One region of the Anaerobacillus sp. 63XJN7_4_ISO-PGPR-S23-413 genome, then DNA from elsewhere that is predicted to be linked to it. Evidence: a T-box and tRNA genes for the amino acid it is inferred to sense, from the RefSeq annotation. Region 1 holds a T-box; the other holds one or more tRNA genes.
What was found. The T-box of region 1 lies ahead of tyrS (tyrosine--tRNA ligase). A T-box ahead of a tRNA ligase gene usually reads a tRNA of that ligase, here a tRNA-Tyr.
Positions count from the first base shown of each region.

Region 1 (9,011 bases):
CCATGTAATTACCTCTTTGACTAAATAAATTCAATATTCGACAACTAAAATCCTTGATTTTATTATAAACTTTTTCATTTATTGAAAGAAGGTGCTTTTGGATGATTATTTCATATGATGGACACATACACTCTCCTTTTTGTCCACATGGATCAACAGATTTATTTGAGGATTACGTAGAAGCTGCTATTCAGTTCGGTTACAAAGGCATGACATTTACTGAACACGCTCCTCTCCCACAAAATTTCCATGACCCTGTTCCAAATCAAGATAGCGGAATGAAATGGGAAGTACTAGAAAACTATTTTAAAAATATTCAGCAGCTAAAACATAGATTTAAGGGAAAAATTGAAATTAACTGTGGACTAGAGGTTGATTTTATTGAAGGCTATGAAGAAGAGACAAGGCAGTTTCTTAATACAGTAGGACCACAATTAGATGATGCGATTCTTTCTGTTCATTTTTTGAAAGAAGGAACTAACTATACTTGCCTTGACTATAGTCCAGAAGCTTTTGAACAACTAATTGCTTCATTGGGTTCCGTTGATATGGTTCACCAAAAGTATTACGAAACGCTATTGAAGTCAGTCCATGCTGATCTAGGAAAGTATAAACCTACTCGAATTGGACATATAACTTTAGCAAATAAATTCCAGAAAAAACACCCGTCTAAAAGTTCCTTTTTCTCGGAAATCTCTACATTACTTGATGCGATTAAAGAAAGCGGCTTTTCATTAGATTATAATGGAGCCGGAACAGTGAAACCTTTATGTGGAGAGCCATATCCAACTGACTGGGTTATACGTGAAGCAATAAAACGAGAAATCCCTCTCGTCTATGGCTCAGATGCTCATAGCGCAAAAGGGATTGGTCAAGGAGCAGAACGACTTCTTACACACTCTCTACAATCACCAACCTTGCTTAGCCGTTCATAACGAACGGCCTTGCTTCCCAAATTCCAGTCTTACAAATATATCGTTCTATCCATTCATTTAATTGTTTCGTATATCGTTCAATAAAGTAATGTTCATTTGGCTGAATATGATGCACTTCTAGTATATATTGAGGTTGCAAAAATGGCATAGAAAGCATGCCTCTCATTTGCATGATGATATAATCAATGGATTGTGGACGAAATTCCTCCCTTGCAAACCCCACCTCAAATATTTTGCTAAAGTAGTACTTTTCTTTTGCTAGATAAGTGGTCATGATTTCCCGAACAAGCACTGAATCAAAAGTGATCTCCCGAAGTACAAACCTGGCGAGTTGCCTATTCTGATACTGATACTCCATAATCCTTTCAATAGCTTCAGCGAGACAGCTTCTGGCAGATCGCGCGTCAAGCTGCTGATATACTTTTTCGAGTTCCTTTACATACCCTTCTAGAAATGACGTCATTAGAAACTCAGCTAACCCCTTTTTGCCGTTAAAATAATACGAAATTAAGGCAACATTCACATCCGCTTTACCCGCTATATCTCGCACTGAAGTACCGTTAAAACCCTTTGTATTGAAAAGTTGAATGGCGGCCTGTATGACACTTCGCTTCGATGCTGTATCTCGCTCCTGTTTCACTAGGAACCACCTCCAAATAATACGATCTAAATTATTGATTCGGTAATAACATAGGCAATCCTTTATTAATCGTACGACAAAATATGTGTATTAATCTGCAAGATTTGATATGATGTTCATAATTTCGATGTAAGGAAGAGGTGTTTTGACATGTTTGAAGTCGAATCCTATTCAGGCAAAAGAGAAAAAGATTATCAAATGGTAATTAAACAACTAAGAGCACTGCTAGATGGTGAAACAAATCAGCTCGCTAATCTTGCAAATGCCTCTGCTTTATTAAATCAGTTTCTAACAGATGTCAATTGGGTTGGGTTCTATTTATACGAAAAAGAGACCGATCAACTTGTGCTCGGGCCTTTCCAGGGACTTCCAGCATGCGTTCGTATTCAGAACGGTAAAGGAGTCTGTGGCACAGCATCTAAAGAAGGCAAGACGATGCGAATTGACAATGTTCATGATTTCCCCGGACATATTGCATGTGACGCTGCTTCACAATCTGAAATTGTAGTGCCAATGTACATTTCAGATAAGCTCCTCGGAGTACTTGATATCGATAGCCCTAAAGTTGGCCGTTTCGATGAATTGGATCAGGAGTATTTAGAGAAATTTACTGAAGCATTGCAAGATTTTCTTTAGAGTTAAAGTAAAGTATTTTGTACCTATACTACTTAAAAAGCCATTAGAGAATTTCTCTAATGGCTTTTTTTAGTTCTCTAACGCTTGAAGAATATCTTCCCAAATATCCTCCCATGCTTCAAGACCAACAGAAAGGCGAATAAGAGTTTCACTAATCCCCATTCTTAATCTCTCATCTTCCGGGACAACGGCATGTGTCATTGTAGCGGGATGTTGAATCAGGGTTTCAGCATCCCCGAGACTAACAGCTATTTTAATCATATTAAGTCTATTCATGAAGGCTTGGGAGTCTTTCTTTTCCCCCGCAATTTCAAAACTAATTAAACCGCCTGGGCTCTTCATTTGTTTTTGAGCAATAGCATACGATGAAGATTCTTCCATACCTGGATACATCACGTTCGTTATGGCAGGATGCTCAGCTAATTTCTGCATAATTTGTCTAGCATTTGAAGAGTGACGATCCATTCGAATAGGGAGGGTCTTTAAGCCTCTTAACAATAGCCATGCATCGAATGGTGAAAGAATTCCACCTATATCCTTTTGCGTACTTTTAGCAATTGAAGAGATGGTCTCTTGGTCACCCACAACTAAACCAGCTACCACGTCTCCATGGCCACTGATATATTTCGTTGCACTATGCAAAACAATGTCACAGCCAAATTCTAACGGGCGCTGTAAATAAGGAGTCGAAAATGTATTATCCACCACAACCTTAATTCCTTTTTCTTTTGCGACCGCAGAAACCATTTCAAGATCAATTAATTTCAATGTTGGATTAATCGGAGTTTCAATATAAATAACTGTAGTATTTGGACGAATTGCTTTTTGTAATTGCTCAACTGAGTCTAGCGGAAGCAAGTCATGTTCAATCGAAAATTTCTCTTCTAACATTTTAAGTAATCCGAAAGTACATCCGTAGACCCCTTCTGAACAAAGAATGTGGTCGCCTGTCTTCACTAGGTTCAAAAGAACAGCAGACACGGCAGCCATTCCCGAACCAAACGCTAAGCCTGCCTCAGCATTTTCAAGAGAGGCAATCCGCTCTTCCAACATTCGAACAGTAGGGTTTCCAAGCCTTGAATAAATATAGCCAGGTTCCTCACCTGCAAACCTTCGTTCACCAGCCTCAGCCGTTTCAAATGTAAAAGTTGATGTTTGATAAATAGGAGATGCCAGGCTGTTGTGATGCGATTTAGATTCATATCCATCATGAATTGTTTTTGTCTCAAAGCGATGCTTCCCTGTCAAAGTTATAACCCCCTGTTATAAAAATAGCTAGATACACTTCCATTGTAAGCGCTTTCTATTATAAGGTGAAGAGGTATTTATCTTTCTTATATCCTAAAAATGATGTCGACGTGCTATCTATCCATCTCATTTCTACTAAAGTTGACATCTAATACTGAAAGAGTTACAATAGCATTTGTGTAAAATAAGAATGGGCAGCAGCGTGACGGGCTGTGATTTCATTGTGTTCCTTTTAATAGGTACGCCGCGTAACCTCCGGCTGTCGAGGTGAAGGCGTGTGAAAACACAATGTGCACAAACCGGAATCACGACACTGTTTTTATTTTATACCAATAATAATGGTATAAAGGAGGAGCTAATTATGGCTCGTTATACAGGACCAAGTTGGAAAATTTCTCGTCGTCTTGGTATTTCTCTAAGTGGAACAGGTAAAGAATTGGAAAAGCGCCCTTACGCTCCAGGTCAACACGGACCTAACCAGCGTAGAAAGCTTTCTGAATATGGTCTTCAACTTCAAGAGAAGCAAAAGCTTCGTCACATGTACGGCATGACTGAGCGTCAATTCCGACGTCTTTTCGATGATGCTGGCAAAATGAAAGGTGTTCATGGTGAAAACTTCATGATTCTTCTTGAAGCTCGTCTTGATAACCTTGTTTATCGTCTAGGTCTAGCTCGCACTCGCCGTCAGGCTCGTCAGCTAGTTAACCACGGCCACATCACAGTTGATGGCAAACGCGTTGACATTCCTTCTTATCGTGTAGCGACTGGTCAAGTGATCAGCGTTCGTGAGAAGTCTAACAACCTTGACATCATCAAAGAAGCTATCGAAGTAAACAATTTCGTTCCAGAATACCTTACTTTCGATGCAGATAAGCTTGAAGGTACGTTCTCTCGTCTCCCTGAGCGTTCTGAACTTCCTGCTGAAATCACTGAAGCTCTTATCGTTGAGTACTACTCTCGTTAAGCTGTTTCAAAAACCCCGGAACTTATTCCGGGGTTTTTTTATGTCCAAATTTACTTAGTACAAAAAATATAAAAAAATGAGGAAGATCCTCCTCTTTTCAATGGGAGGGTCTTCCTCTTAATGATTGGCTGTTCATAACCGCTGGTGATTTTTTACTCATTTACTCTCTGTGATAACCAACCGTTATTGGGAATCACCAGTATTAGTTAAAATAGCTAAATGATTAATACGTAAGAAGGAAATATTTCTTCTTCCCTCTACGAATAATCACGTATTGATTTTCGATTTGGTCGCTTTCTGAAATAACTTTATCCATTTCCTGACACCGTTCACCGTTGATATACACCGCTCCATTTTTAACATCTTCTCTTGCCTGGCGCTTAGATGAAGAAATACCAGCTTCTACAAGAAGATCGATAAGTCCCTTTTCATTATCTTCTACATGGAAAGAAGGAACATCCTTAAATCCTAAACGGATTTCATCAGCTGTTAGCTGTTTAATGTCACCACTGAACAGCGCTTCCGAGATGTTGATTGCCTGCTGAAGCTTTTCTTCTCCGTGAACAAGCTTTGTCACTTCTTCAGCAAGAGTACGATGAGCTTCTCTCTTTTCCGGTGCTTCGATATGTTTTGATTCAATCTCTTTAATTTCTTCAATACTTAAAAATGTAAAGTAATGAAGAAATTTCACAACATCACGATCATCTGTGTTAATCCAGAACTGATAGAATTCGTAAGGAGAGGTTTTATCGGCATCAAGCCAAATCGCTCCACCTTCAGATTTACCGAACTTAGAACCATCACTCTTCGTAACAAGTGGGAATGTTGCTCCATAGGCTTTTGAAGACTCTTCGCTGCCTTCTTCTTTACGAATCAGTTCAAGACCTGCTGTAATGTTCCCCCATTGGTCACTTCCTCCAATTTGAAGACGACAGTTTTCTTTCCGGTAAAGCTGAAGAAAATCATATGATTGAAGAATCATATACGTAAATTCTGTAAAAGAAATTCCCGCTTCAAGACGTGAAGTAACAGAATCTTTCGCAAGCATATAGTTCAAACCAAAGTTCTTTCCAACATCACGCAGGAATGGAATAACATTTAACTCCCCAATCCAGTCGTAGTTGTTTACAGCTTTTGCAGAGTTCGCATCTGTTCCAAAATCCAAAAAGCGAGCAAGCTGTCCCTGTAACTTATTCGTCCAATCTTTTACAATGTCTTCTGAATTCAACGTACGTTCATTTGAACGGCCACTAGGGTCACCAATCAGCCCAGTAGCTCCACCAACAAGCGCAATCGGCGTGTGGCCAGCTAACTGAAATCTACGTAGGGCTAGAATAGGCAAAAGATGCCCAATATGAAGGCTATCAGCTGTAGGATCAAAGCCAGAATAAAGAGCAATGCGGTTTTCTGAAAGTTCCTTTTCAAGGCCCTCTCTATCTGTAACTTGATTTAAAAGTCCTCTTGCTTCTAATTCTTCTAATATGTGCATGTAATCGACTTCCTTTCGTTAATAATATCTTTTGGCAAACCACTAAAATAATCCAAATGGGCAAAAAAACAAAAAAAACCCGCCCCAGAAAAGGGACGAGTTTCATCGCGGTACCACCCTTGTTGAAGAAAGTAACCTTTCTCCCACTCAGTCAGAATAACGGTCTGAACCGTCTAATGCTACACAGACACTGTCTTTCCCATTAGATGCTCATGGAGGTAATTCACATTTTCCTTTATGCTGATTCTCACCGCACATCAGCTCTCTGAAAAAGGGAGAAAAATGCTACTTCGTCCAATCAAGGCATGTCGTTCATTAAAAAACACTAATTAAATTAATATCACAAAGGTAAAATCATGTCAATTCTAAGCCTACAGAAATCCCTACCAGTTTATACAAATCTCGACGACATATGCTATAATAAACAGGATTAATTTGAGGGGGTATAGGAATGCGAGAGCTTTTTTCTTCTATCAGGCAGAAGTGGAACGCGTTCATTGATAGATTACAAGAATATAACATCTTAACCGGGTCCAGGATCGCCTACAAAGTGACTTGGAATTTATTTCTTATTTTTATCGTGCTAGGTCTAATGGGCACTATTTTCGCCGGTGGTGTTGGTGCAGGATATTTCGCATCACTTGTTAAAGATGAACCGATTCGCTCTTACGATGAGATGAAGAGAGACGTTTATAACTATGAAGAAACCAGTGAGGTATATTTTGCAGGTGATGTTCTTCTTGGTAACTTTCGTTCTGATATTGAGCGAAAAGAGGTTGAGTTAAAAAACGTTTCTCCTCTTCTACAAAAAGCAGTTATTTCCACAGAAGATGAATATTTCTTCGATCACGATGGTATTGTTCCAAAAGCAATTGGACGTGCCGTTCTTCAAGAAGTCACCAATTCAGATGATCGAAGCGGTGGTAGTACATTAACACAACAGTTAGTTAAGAACCAGATTCTAACAAGAGAAGTTTCTTTCGAACGAAAAGCAAAAGAAATGCTACTCGCTCTTCGACTCGAAAATTTCTTTAATAAAGAAGAAGTTCTAGAAGCATACCTTAATATCGTTCCTTATGGACGAAATGCTTCCGGTAATAATATTGCGGGCGTACAAGCAGCCTCACAGGGCATATTTGGTGTAAATGCTAGTGATTTAAATTTGCCTCAAGCTGCATTCATTGCAGGTATTCCCAAAAACCCTTATACATACACCCCTTTTACAAATTCGGGTGAGGTAAAGAAGGATCTTTCAGCTGGAATCGATCGGATGGAATTTGTTCTATATCGTATGTATGAAGAAGAAACAATCACTGAAGAAGAGTATAACAAAGCGCTAGAATACGATATTGAAAAAAATCTAGCTGAGTCTTCGCCTTCGCCAGTAGAAAAATACCCTTACCTTACATTTGAGATTGAAGATCGTGCGAAGCGAGTTCTTGCCGAGCAGATCGCGAATGAAGAAGGATATGACGGGAAGGAACTTTCGAAGAGTGTAGACTATTACAATCAAATCACTTATGATGCTAACGTTACTGGTAGATCTGCAACGGAAATAGCCAAGAAAATGGATTTGAAATGGGAAGAAGTTCAAGAAAATTCAGATGTATTCCTTGAATTTATGAGTAATGCAGAGAAAGAGCTTCGCAAAAATGGATATAAAATTTATACTACAATTGACAAAGATATTTATGAATCTATGAATGCTGCAAGAGATAAAGTGCTAGAAAACGGAAGCTATTTCCAAAGTGCTAAAACCCTCTCCGTGCAAAATCCTGAAACTGGAGAGCTTGAAAATAAAGAATTTCCTATGCAAGTAGGTAGTATCCTCATCGAAAATGAATCTGGAAAAATTCTTTCATTTGTTGGTGGAAGGGATTTCGCGCAAGAAGAACTTAACCATGCTACAGACGCCTATCGATCAAACGGTTCTACAATGAAACCATTGCTTGACTATGCCCCGGCAATGGAAATGGGAAAAGTTCAGCCTGGCTATATTGTGCCAGACTTACCAATTCAAGATGGATACAATCCTGGTAACTATTCATCAAACTACCATGGTCTTGTAACTGCACGTAAAGCGTTGGAAAGGTCTTATAACGTTCCAGCTGTTCGAGTTTATAATAAAATGAACCCAGTGGACGCAACCGACTATTTGGTGAAGATGGGCTTTAGTACAATGACTCTTGATGATCGAACCAATCCTTCAATGGCAATTGGTGCGCTACAACGGGGAGTAAGTGTCGAAGAGAATACCAACGCATTTGGCACGTTTGCTAATGGAGGAAAGTTTGTTGATGCTTATTTAATTGATAAAATAGTTGACCGCGATGGAAACACCATTTTCGAACAAAAACCAGAACCAGTGGATGTTTTCAGTCCTCAAACTGCCTATCTATCAATCGATATGATGCGTGATGTAGTTAACCAGGGTACTGCCCAAGACATTCCAGGGAAATTAAAATTCGCTTCTGATTGGGCAGGAAAAACAGGAACTGGACAAAATTATTATGATTCATGGTTTGTAGCAGTCAATCCTAATGTTTCACTAGGTGTATGGACTGGATATGACAAACAAATTAGCATGGATAGTCAATATGCCAACAGAAACAAAAACTTATGGGCACTATTTGCTAATGCCGCTTATGATAAAAAACCAGAAATAATGGATCCAGAAGAATCATTCAAAATGCCAACGGGTATTGTGCGACGTTCGTTCTGTGGTATATCTGGAAAGCTCGCCTCTGATCTCTGTCAGAAAGCCGGACTTGTCAAAACTGATCTATTCAACGCAAAGTATGTACCAACTGAAGTGGATGACAGTCTCACTCAAGGACGTTATGTCATCATGAATGGTAAGACCTATCAAGCACTTAGTTCCACTCCAGAAGAGTTTGTATCCAGCGGAGTCATGATTAAAGAGGATTACTTCTCAGGAGTTGATATTTCAAAGCTTCTCCCTTCTGGATTTAGTGATTTAAATATCGTTTCAGAAGGAAAAACTGCTTCAGAAAATGGGAAAAAACCTGGCGCAGTTGGTGGCGTTTCAATAAGTGGCTCTTCACTAAATTGGGGTGCTTCAGGTGAGAGTGATATTGT
Region 1 covers NZ_CM149688.1:3,073,080-3,082,090, forward strand. Annotated here, with positions in the region: gene hisJ (histidinol-phosphatase HisJ) at 102-935, shown strand; gene refZ (forespore capture DNA-binding protein RefZ) at 922-1,575, opposite strand; gene AC0VYO_RS16230 (GAF domain-containing protein) at 1,726-2,211, shown strand; gene megL (methionine gamma-lyase) at 2,281-3,459, opposite strand; gene rpsD (30S ribosomal protein S4) at 3,821-4,423, shown strand; gene tyrS (tyrosine--tRNA ligase) at 4,647-5,912, opposite strand; T-box leader at 6,001-6,223, opposite strand; gene AC0VYO_RS16250 (transglycosylase domain-containing protein) at 6,364-9,011, shown strand, end outside.

Region 2 (9,011 bases), 1.7 Mb from region 1:
TTGTTTTAAAGCTAGATTAAGCTTTCTATCGGAGAGTTTGATCCTGGCTCAGGACGAACGCTGGCGGCGTGCCTAATACATGCAAGTCGAGCGAAGAGATGGGAGCTTGCTCCCTGATCTTAGCGGCGGACGGGTGAGTAACACGTGGGCAACCTGCCCTGCAGACTGGGATAACTCCGGGAAACCGGAGCTAATACCGGGTAATACATCGCACCGCATGGTGCAATGTTGAAAGTTGGCTTTCTGAGCTAACACTGCAGGATGGGCCCGCGGCGCATTAGCTAGTTGGTAAGGTAATGGCTTACCAAGGCGACGATGCGTAGCCGACCTGAGAGGGTGATCGGCCACACTGGGACTGAGACACGGCCCAGACTCCTACGGGAGGCAGCAGTAGGGAATCTTCCGCAATGGACGAAAGTCTGACGGAGCAACGCCGCGTGAGTGACGAAGGCCTTCGGGTCGTAAAGCTCTGTTGTTAGGGAAGAACAAGTACCGTTCGAATAGGGCGGTACCTTGACGGTACCTAACCAGAAAGCCACGGCTAACTACGTGCCAGCAGCCGCGGTAATACGTAGGTGGCAAGCGTTGTCCGGAATTATTGGGCGTAAAGCGCGCGCAGGCGGTCTTTTAAGTCTGATGTGAAAGCCCACGGCTCAACCGTGGAGGGTCATTGGAAACTGGAGGACTTGAGTGCAGAAGAGGAGAGTGGAATTCCACGTGTAGCGGTGAAATGCGTAGATATGTGGAGGAACACCAGTGGCGAAGGCGGCTCTCTGGTCTGTAACTGACGCTGAGGCGCGAAAGCGTGGGGAGCAAACAGGATTAGATACCCTGGTAGTCCACGCCGTAAACGATGAGTGCTAGGTGTTGGGGGGTTCCACCCTCAGTGCTGAAGTTAACACATTAAGCACTCCGCCTGGGGAGTACGACCGCAAGGTTGAAACTCAAAGGAATTGACGGGGGCCCGCACAAGCAGTGGAGCATGTGGTTTAATTCGAAGCAACGCGAAGAACCTTACCAGGTCTTGACATCCTCTGACAATCCTGGAGACAGGACGTTCCCCTTCGGGGGACAGAGTGACAGGTGGTGCATGGTTGTCGTCAGCTCGTGTCGTGAGATGTTGGGTTAAGTCCCGCAACGAGCGCAACCCTTGATCTTAGTTGCCAGCATTTAGTTGGGCACTCTAAGGTGACTGCCGGTGACAAACCGGAGGAAGGTGGGGATGACGTCAAATCATCATGCCCCTTATGACCTGGGCTACACACGTGCTACAATGGACGGTACAAAGGGCAGCAACACCGCGAGGTGAAGCGAATCCCATAAAGCCGTTCTCAGTTCGGATTGCAGGCTGCAACTCGCCTGCATGAAGCCGGAATTGCTAGTAATCGCGGATCAGCATGCCGCGGTGAATACGTTCCCGGGCCTTGTACACACCGCCCGTCACACCACGAGAGTTTGTAACACCCGAAGTCGGTGGGGTAACCTTTATGGAGCCAGCCGCCGAAGGTGGGACAAATGATTGGGGTGAAGTCGTAACAAGGTAGCCGTATCGGAAGGTGCGGCTGGATCACCTCCTTTCTATGGAGAATTACGAAGGTAACTTACGTTACCAACCTTACATGAGCGTTTCGTTTAGTTTTGAAAGAATGATTTATTCTTTCAAACCAGGTGAAGTGATGAAGCTTAGGCGGATTCAAACAGTAGCCTTGTTCCTTGAAAACTAGATAGCACAAACAACGACATCCAATAATTATTTTTTATGCAATAACTTAGTAATAACTGATGCGTTATGGCAGCAATGCCTAACAAATCGAAGGTTAAGCTACTAAGGGCGCACGGTGGATGCCTTGGCACTAGAAGCCTAAGAAGGACGGGACGAACACCGATATGCTTCGGGGAGCTGTAAGTACGCTTTGATCCGGAGATTTCCGAATGGGGGAACCCACCATCTTTAATAGGATGGTATCCATTTCTGAATACATAGGGAATGGAAGGCAGACCCGGGGAACTGAAACATCTCATTACCCGGAGGAAGAGAAAGCAAACGCGATTTCCTGAGTAGCGGCGAGCGAAACGGAATCAGCCCAAACCAGAGGGCTTGCCCTCTGGGGTTGTAGGACGTCTCTTTGGAGTTACAAAGGCACGGATAGACGAAGCGACCTGGAAAGGTCCATCAGAGAAGGTAACAATCCTGTAGTCAAAATCCGATGCCCTCCGAGACGGATCCTGAGTACGGCGGGACACGTGAAACCCCGTCGGAATCCGGGAGGACCATCTCCCAAGGCTAAATACTCTCTAGTGACCGATAGTGAACCAGTACCGTGAGGGAAAGGTGAAAAGCACCCCGGAAGGGGAGTGAAAAAGAACCTGAAACCGTGTGCCTACAACTAGTTGGAGCCCGTTAATGGGTGACAGCGTGCCTTTTGTAGAATGAACCGGCGAGTTACGATCCCGTGCAAGGTTAAGCTGAGAAGGCGGAGCCGCAGCGAAAGCGAGTCTGAATAGGGCGAAATAGTACGTGGTCGTAGACCCGAAACCAGGTGATCTACCCATGTCCAGGGTGAAGTTCAGGTAACACTGAATGGAGGCCCGAACCCACGCATGTTGAAAAATGCGGGGATGAGGTGTGGGTAGCGGTGAAATGCCAATCGAACCTGGAGATAGCTGGTTCTCTCCGAAATAGCTTTAGGGCTAGCCTCGCGGCAAGAATCTTGGAGGTAGAGCACTGATTGGACTAGGGGTCCTTACCGGATTACCGAATCCAGTCAAACTCCGAATGCCAACGATTTATCCGCGGGAGTCAGACTGCGAGTGATAAGATCCGTAGTCGAGAGGGAAACAGCCCAGACCACCAGCTAAGGTCCCAAAGTATACGTTAAGTGGAAAAGGATGTGGCGTTGCTTAGACAACCAGGATGTTGGCTTAGAAGCAGCCATCATTTAAAGAGTGCGTAATAGCTCACTGGTCGAGTGACGCTGCGCCGAAAATGTACCGGGGCTAAACGTATCACCGAAGCTGTGGATTGTCTTACGACAATGGTAGGAGAGCGTTCTAAGGGCTGTGAAGTCAGACCGAAAGGACTGGTGGAGCGCTTAGAAGTGAGAATGCCGGTATGAGTAGCGAAAGACAAGTGAGAATCTTGTCCGTCGAAAGCCCAAGGTTTCCTGAGGAAGGCTCGTCCGCTCAGGGTTAGTCGGGACCTAAGCCGAGGCCGAAAGGCGTAGGCGATGGATAACAGGTTGATATTCCTGTACCACCTCCTTTCCGTTTGAACGACGGGGGGACGCAGAAAGATAGGGAGAGCGCGCTGCTGGAAATGCGCGTCCAAGCGATTAGGCTGGTGAATAGGCAAATCCGTTCACCGCGCAAGCTGAGTCGTGATGGCGAGGGAAATTTAGTACCGAAGTCCTTGATTCTACGCTGCCAAGAAAAGCCTCTAGTGAGGAAAAAGGTGCCCGTACCGCAAACCGACACAGGTAGGCGAGGAGAGAATCCTAAGACGATCGGGAGAACTCTCGTTAAGGAACTCGGCAAAATGACCCCGTAACTTCGGGAGAAGGGGTGCTTCCTCGGGTTTATAGCCCAGGGGAGCCGCAGTGAAAAGATCCAAGCGACTGTTTAGCAAAAACACAGGTCTCTGCAAAGCCGTAAGGCGAAGTATAGGGGCTGACACCTGCCCGGTGCTGGAAGGTTAAGAGGAGGGGTTATCCCTTACGGGAGAAGCTCTGAATCGAAGCCCCAGTAAACGGCGGCCGTAACTATAACGGTCCTAAGGTAGCGAAATTCCTTGTCGGGTAAGTTCCGACCCGCACGAAAGGTGCAACGACTTGGATACTGTCTCAACGAGAGACCCGGTGAAATTATAGTACCTGTGAAGATGCAGGTTACCCGCGACAGGACGGAAAGACCCCATGGAGCTTTACTGTAGCCTGATATTGGATTTTGGTACAGCTTGTACAGGATAGGTAGGAGCCATAGAAGTCGGACCGCCAGGTTCGATGGAGGCGTCGGTGGGATACTACCCTGGCTGTACTGACATTCTAACCCAGCACCGTGATCCGGTGCGGAGACAGTGTCAGGTGGGCAGTTTGACTGGGGCGGTCGCCTCCTAAAGTGTAACGGAGGCGCCCAAAGGTTCCCTCAGAATGGTTGGAAATCATTCGCAGAGTGTAAAGGCACAAGGGAGCTTGACTGCGAGACCTACAAGTCGAGCAGGGACGAAAGTCGGGCTTAGTGATCCGGTGGTTCCGCATGGAAGGGCCATCGCTCAACGGATAAAAGCTACCCTGGGGATAACAGGCTTATCTCCCCCAAGAGTCCACATCGACGGGGAGGTTTGGCACCTCGATGTCGGCTCATCGCATCCTGGGGCTGAAGTAGGTCCCAAGGGTTGGGCTGTTCGCCCATTAAAGCGGTACGCGAGCTGGGTTCAGAACGTCGTGAGACAGTTCGGTCCCTATCCGTCGCGGGCGCAGGAAATTTGAGAGGAGCTGTCCTTAGTACGAGAGGACCGGGATGGACACACCGCTGGTGTACCAGTTGTTCCGCCAGGAGCATAGCTGGGTAGCTACGTGTGGAAGGGATAAGTGCTGAAAGCATCTAAGCATGAAGCCCCCCTCGAGATGAGATTTCCCACAGCATGAAGCTGGTAAGATCCCTTAGAGATGATGAGGTAGATAGGTTCGGGGTGGAAGCGTGGCAACACGTGGAGCTGACGAATACTAATCGATCGAGGGCTTAACCTAAAAACGAAAAGCGAAGTAAGCCGTTTAAATCCGACAAGCGTTGGAGGCTTTTGAGTCAGACGCGCTTTATGCGTCAGAATTAAAAGGTGAAACGATCGAGGATTTGGCTTACGTAGCTGGACATATTGGAAAGTTGTGCGTGCTATCTAGTTTTCAGGGAATAAAATTTTCCTTGAAAAACATGATGGAATATAGTATGATATATTTTGTCGCTGGTAAATCACGAAAGTGAAATCCAGTCCTTAGTCTGGTAATGATGGCGAAGAGGTCACACCCGTTCCCATGCCGAACACGGAAGTTAAGCTCTTCAGCGCCGATGGTAGTTGGGGGATCTCCCCCTGCAAGAGTAGGACGTTGCCAGGCTGATATTATTCCACAGTAGCTCAGTGGTAGAGCTATCGGCTGTTAACCGATCGGTCGTAGGTTCGAATCCTACCTGTGGAGCCATGGAGAGCTGTCCGAGTGGCCGAAGGAGCACGATTGGAAATCGTGTAGACGGTCAAAGCCGTCTCGAGGGTTCGAATCCCTCGCTCTCCGCCACTAGCATACATAATAGCAGCAAGGGCCCGTTGGTCAAGCGGTTAAGACACCGCCCTTTCACGGCGGTAACACGGGTTCGAATCCCGTACGGGTCACCATTATATATCATTTCTACTTTGTGGAGGATTAGCTCAGCTGGGAGAGCATCTGCCTTACAAGCAGAGGGTCGGCGGTTCGAGCCCGTCATCCTCCACCATTATCTAAGGTCCCGTGGTGTAGCGGTTAACATGCCTGCCTGTCACGCAGGAGATCGCGAGTTCGATTCTCGTCGGGACCGCCATTTATATTTTAACATTATCGTGGGGTGGAGCAACAAGCGATACTTCCTTGAAACAGCAACGAGTTGTTTCTACGGATACGCTTCGAAGCATAACCTTGTAGAGAAAGAAACAGTGCACAGCGTAATGAGCAGGTGCAGCATAATTACATTCACATTATCGCGGGGTGGAGCAGTTCGGTAGCTCGTTGGGCTCATAACCCAAAGGTCGCAGGTTCAAATCCTGCCCCCGCAACCAATTATATTTTAAACATGGCTCTGTAGCTCAGTCGGTAGAGCAGTGGACTGAAAATCCACGTGTCGGCGGTTCGATTCCGTCCGGAGCCACCATGTTGCCGGTCTAGCTCAATTGGTAGAGCAACTGACTTGTAATCAGTAGGTTGGGGGTTCAAGTCCTCTGGCCGGCACCATTTTCTCGAAATGAGATCAAATTCCATTGCACTTTCATAAAATGTGTATTACAATGGTAATTGTCAATTTGGAGGGGTAGCGAAGTGGCTAAACGCGGCGGACTGTAAATCCGCTCCCTCAGGGTTCGGCGGTTCGAATCCGTCCCCCTCCACCATCTTGATAGGGGTATAGTTTAAAGGTAGAACAGAGGTCTCCAAAACCTCCGGTGTGGGTTCGAGTCCTACTACCCCTGCCAATTTTAAATCTTTATGGCGGTTGTGGCGAAGTGGTTAACGCACCGGATTGTGATTCCGGCATTCGTGGGTTCAATTCCCATCAGCCGCCCCATTTTTGGGCTATAGCCAAGCGGTAAGGCAACGGATTTTGATTCCGTCATGCGCTGGTTCGAATCCAGCTAGCCCAGCCATTTTTTGTTGCGGAAGTAGTTCAGTGGTAGAACATCACCTTGCCAAGGTGGGGGTCGCGGGTTCGAATCCCGTCTTCCGCTCCATTTTAAAAAGGCGGCATAGCCAAGTGGTAAGGCACGGGTCTGCAAAACCCTTACGCCCCGGTTCAAATCCGGGTGCCGCCTCCAATCTTAATATTTTTTCTTAAAAGTCCTGCCGGAGTGGCGGAATTGGCAGACGCACAGGACTTAAAATCCTGCGGAGGGTGTACCTCCGTGCCGGTTCGAGCCCGGCCTCCGGCACCACTTATTTTTCTGCCTGAATTGAATATGGTATTTTGCCGGTGTGGCGGAATTGGCAGACGCGCACGACTCAAAATCGTGTTCCGAGAGGAGTGTCGGTTCGAACCCGACCACCGGTACCATTACATACGTTATTACAAGACTTCAACGTTCTCGTTGAAGTCTTTTTTGTATTCTTTTTAATTCCTTCTCTTATTTGATATCACTAGTTTTCAATGACTCACTGAGCAAATTCCTGCTCATTTAAAAGTAGAGGTGATAAAATACAAGTATAAGATAGATAAAACAATTTACTGAAAGAGTGATTCGATGAGAATTGAAGTATGGTCCGATTTCGTTTGTCCATTTTGTTATATAGGAAAAAGACGTCTTGAAAGTGCGCTTCAGGCTTTTCCACAGCGTGATCAAGTAGAAGTTGTCTTTAAAAGCTTTGAACTTGATCCTAATGCGAAAGAATCGGATGGGGAAAGCATGGCTGAGCTTCTAGCAGGGAAATACAATGTCAGTCTAGAACAAGCTCAGGGTATGTGTGAGAATATGAGGCAGCAAGCTGCTGGAGAAAACCTAACGTATGATTTCGATAAAATGATTCCAACGAATTCATTTGATGCTCATCGTCTTGTTCACTATGCGACAGAGCATGGTAAAAGTAATGAAATGTCAGAACGTCTCTTTTATGCCTTCTTTACCGAATCGAAAAATATTGGTGATCATGAAACGCTTGCATCACTTGGTGAAGAACTTGGGCTAGACGCTGCGGATATAAAACGTATGCTAGGGACTGAAGAATTTACGAAAGAAGTTCGCAACGATGAAGCTATGGGAAGTCAGCTTGGCATTCAGGGCGTACCGTTCTTTGTATTTGACGGTAAATATGCCGTGTCAGGTGCTCAGCCTGTTGAAATGTTTGAACAGGCCGTTGAGAAGGCCTGGGGAGAAGGAAATAAGCTTGAAGTAGTTGGTGGCAATGCAGAAGCGTGTTCTGCTGACTCTTGTGATCTTCCTAAATAAAACGTAAGAAAGCTCTCTTATTGTAAAGAGAGCTTTTTCTTATGCGTCTGTATTTTCTTGTTTAATCGTTTTGTAAGCTGAATCAAGGTTGCGAATGCGACGAACTATTTCTGAGTTTTTGTTAAGGTTGTCATAGATCATTGATGAAACAACTGATCGATAATAGCTATTCATTGCTTCTAATTTTGAAAATACATCACGATTCTTTTGTATGTATTGGCGAAAATTTTCTTCGAAAAATGGTGTTGAGAATGGTTCCATATGATTTCTCCTTTCTGTCTGTCATTCTGATTATAGGGTGATCGTCATCAGGACGTCAAACGGATTATGAAGAGTAAAATTCTATTAGCTCTGTCGTGATGAGAGACGTTTGTAAAGAAAATATGAAAAATGTGTTGTTTCTTTCATATGTTCTGTGGTATTCTATCTACATCAGCGAGGATTGTAGAAATTCCTCGAATTTTCACCATTTACCCAACGCAGTGTTTCGTTAAAATTAACGAAGCGTTGCGTTTTTTTATGTTTGCTTTCTTTAACTTGAAACCCCGCTTAAGAAGTCTCCTCCGTGAATTTGATTAAACATTTCTGCTGAGGCAGTTACAAGCTTTTCACCTTCTGAAACAGGGAGCGAAGGTTGAAGATAGAAAAGTTGAATGGCATGCTTGGTTTCTTCCGTTATAGCTGTTCGCTTAGAATCAACGATAGGACTTCCGAACGCTCCTTTGTGATCAAGTGAGAGGATTTTGTTGTTGAAGCTTACCTCACGTCCATTTAAGCCCTCATATGCAGTCGTCTCACTACCAATGTCGATTGTAATATCTCCTTCAACTTGATCAAGATCATAGATACCAATTGGAATTTTGTATTGAAGCGACAGAAGATTGTTGATGTCTGCAGCAGAGTGAACGAGAGGTAGCGAAGACCCTTTCTTTAACCGGCGTAATAGGGCTTCTGAGGACGGTCGATATTTGGCGGGATCCGTCCCGAACTTTTTGAAAATGGAACGCCACTCTGAGATAGCAGGAAAAGTGAGCAGGTCTGTCTGCTCAAGATCCATCATCAATGTTTCCTGATAGAACTGAAAGCGACCGCGCACCATTTGCGGCGACTTTTCAACAACGATATTATGGTAAATAGCATAACCAATTTTAAAATCAGGATATGTCTTTTTAATAGATGGAGCGAGAATTATACTTGTCATCACACTTTTCTCCTAACATATAATTTTTCGTTCATTTTATCATATACCTAAATTTGAAGCTTATAAGGAGGCTTGCCTCATTTATGAATAAACTTAGAAAACAATTAGAGCGTATTGATGGAAAAGGATATAAAGCAT
Region 2 covers NZ_CM149688.1:473,042-482,052, forward strand. Annotated here, with positions in the region: rRNA gene AC0VYO_RS02600 (16S ribosomal RNA) at 26-1,578, shown strand; gene AC0VYO_RS02605 (hypothetical protein) at 1,581-1,724, shown strand; rRNA gene AC0VYO_RS02610 (23S ribosomal RNA) at 1,816-4,745, shown strand; rRNA gene rrf (5S ribosomal RNA) at 4,992-5,108, shown strand; tRNA gene AC0VYO_RS02620 (tRNA-Asn) at 5,118-5,192, shown strand; tRNA gene AC0VYO_RS02625 (tRNA-Ser) at 5,194-5,285, shown strand; tRNA gene AC0VYO_RS02630 (tRNA-Glu) at 5,309-5,383, shown strand; tRNA gene AC0VYO_RS02635 (tRNA-Val) at 5,406-5,481, shown strand; tRNA gene AC0VYO_RS02640 (tRNA-Asp) at 5,490-5,565, shown strand; tRNA gene AC0VYO_RS02645 (tRNA-Met) at 5,724-5,800, shown strand; tRNA gene AC0VYO_RS02650 (tRNA-Phe) at 5,817-5,892, shown strand; tRNA gene AC0VYO_RS02655 (tRNA-Thr) at 5,897-5,972, shown strand; tRNA gene AC0VYO_RS02660 (tRNA-Tyr) at 6,043-6,127, shown strand; tRNA gene AC0VYO_RS02665 (tRNA-Trp) at 6,135-6,208, shown strand; tRNA gene AC0VYO_RS02670 (tRNA-His) at 6,225-6,300, shown strand; tRNA gene AC0VYO_RS02675 (tRNA-Gln) at 6,305-6,379, shown strand; tRNA gene AC0VYO_RS02680 (tRNA-Gly) at 6,389-6,463, shown strand; tRNA gene AC0VYO_RS02685 (tRNA-Cys) at 6,473-6,547, shown strand; tRNA gene AC0VYO_RS02690 (tRNA-Leu) at 6,575-6,664, shown strand; tRNA gene AC0VYO_RS02695 (tRNA-Leu) at 6,699-6,783, shown strand; gene AC0VYO_RS02700 (DsbA family oxidoreductase) at 6,971-7,672, shown strand; gene yvfG (protein YvfG) at 7,712-7,933, opposite strand; gene AC0VYO_RS02710 (B3/B4 domain-containing protein) at 8,205-8,873, opposite strand; gene AC0VYO_RS02715 (ABC-ATPase domain-containing protein) at 8,957-9,011, shown strand, end outside.
Region 2: it encodes a tRNA-Tyr, which carries the amino acid that the T-box ahead of tyrS (tyrosine--tRNA ligase) is inferred to sense. The anticodon was not compared.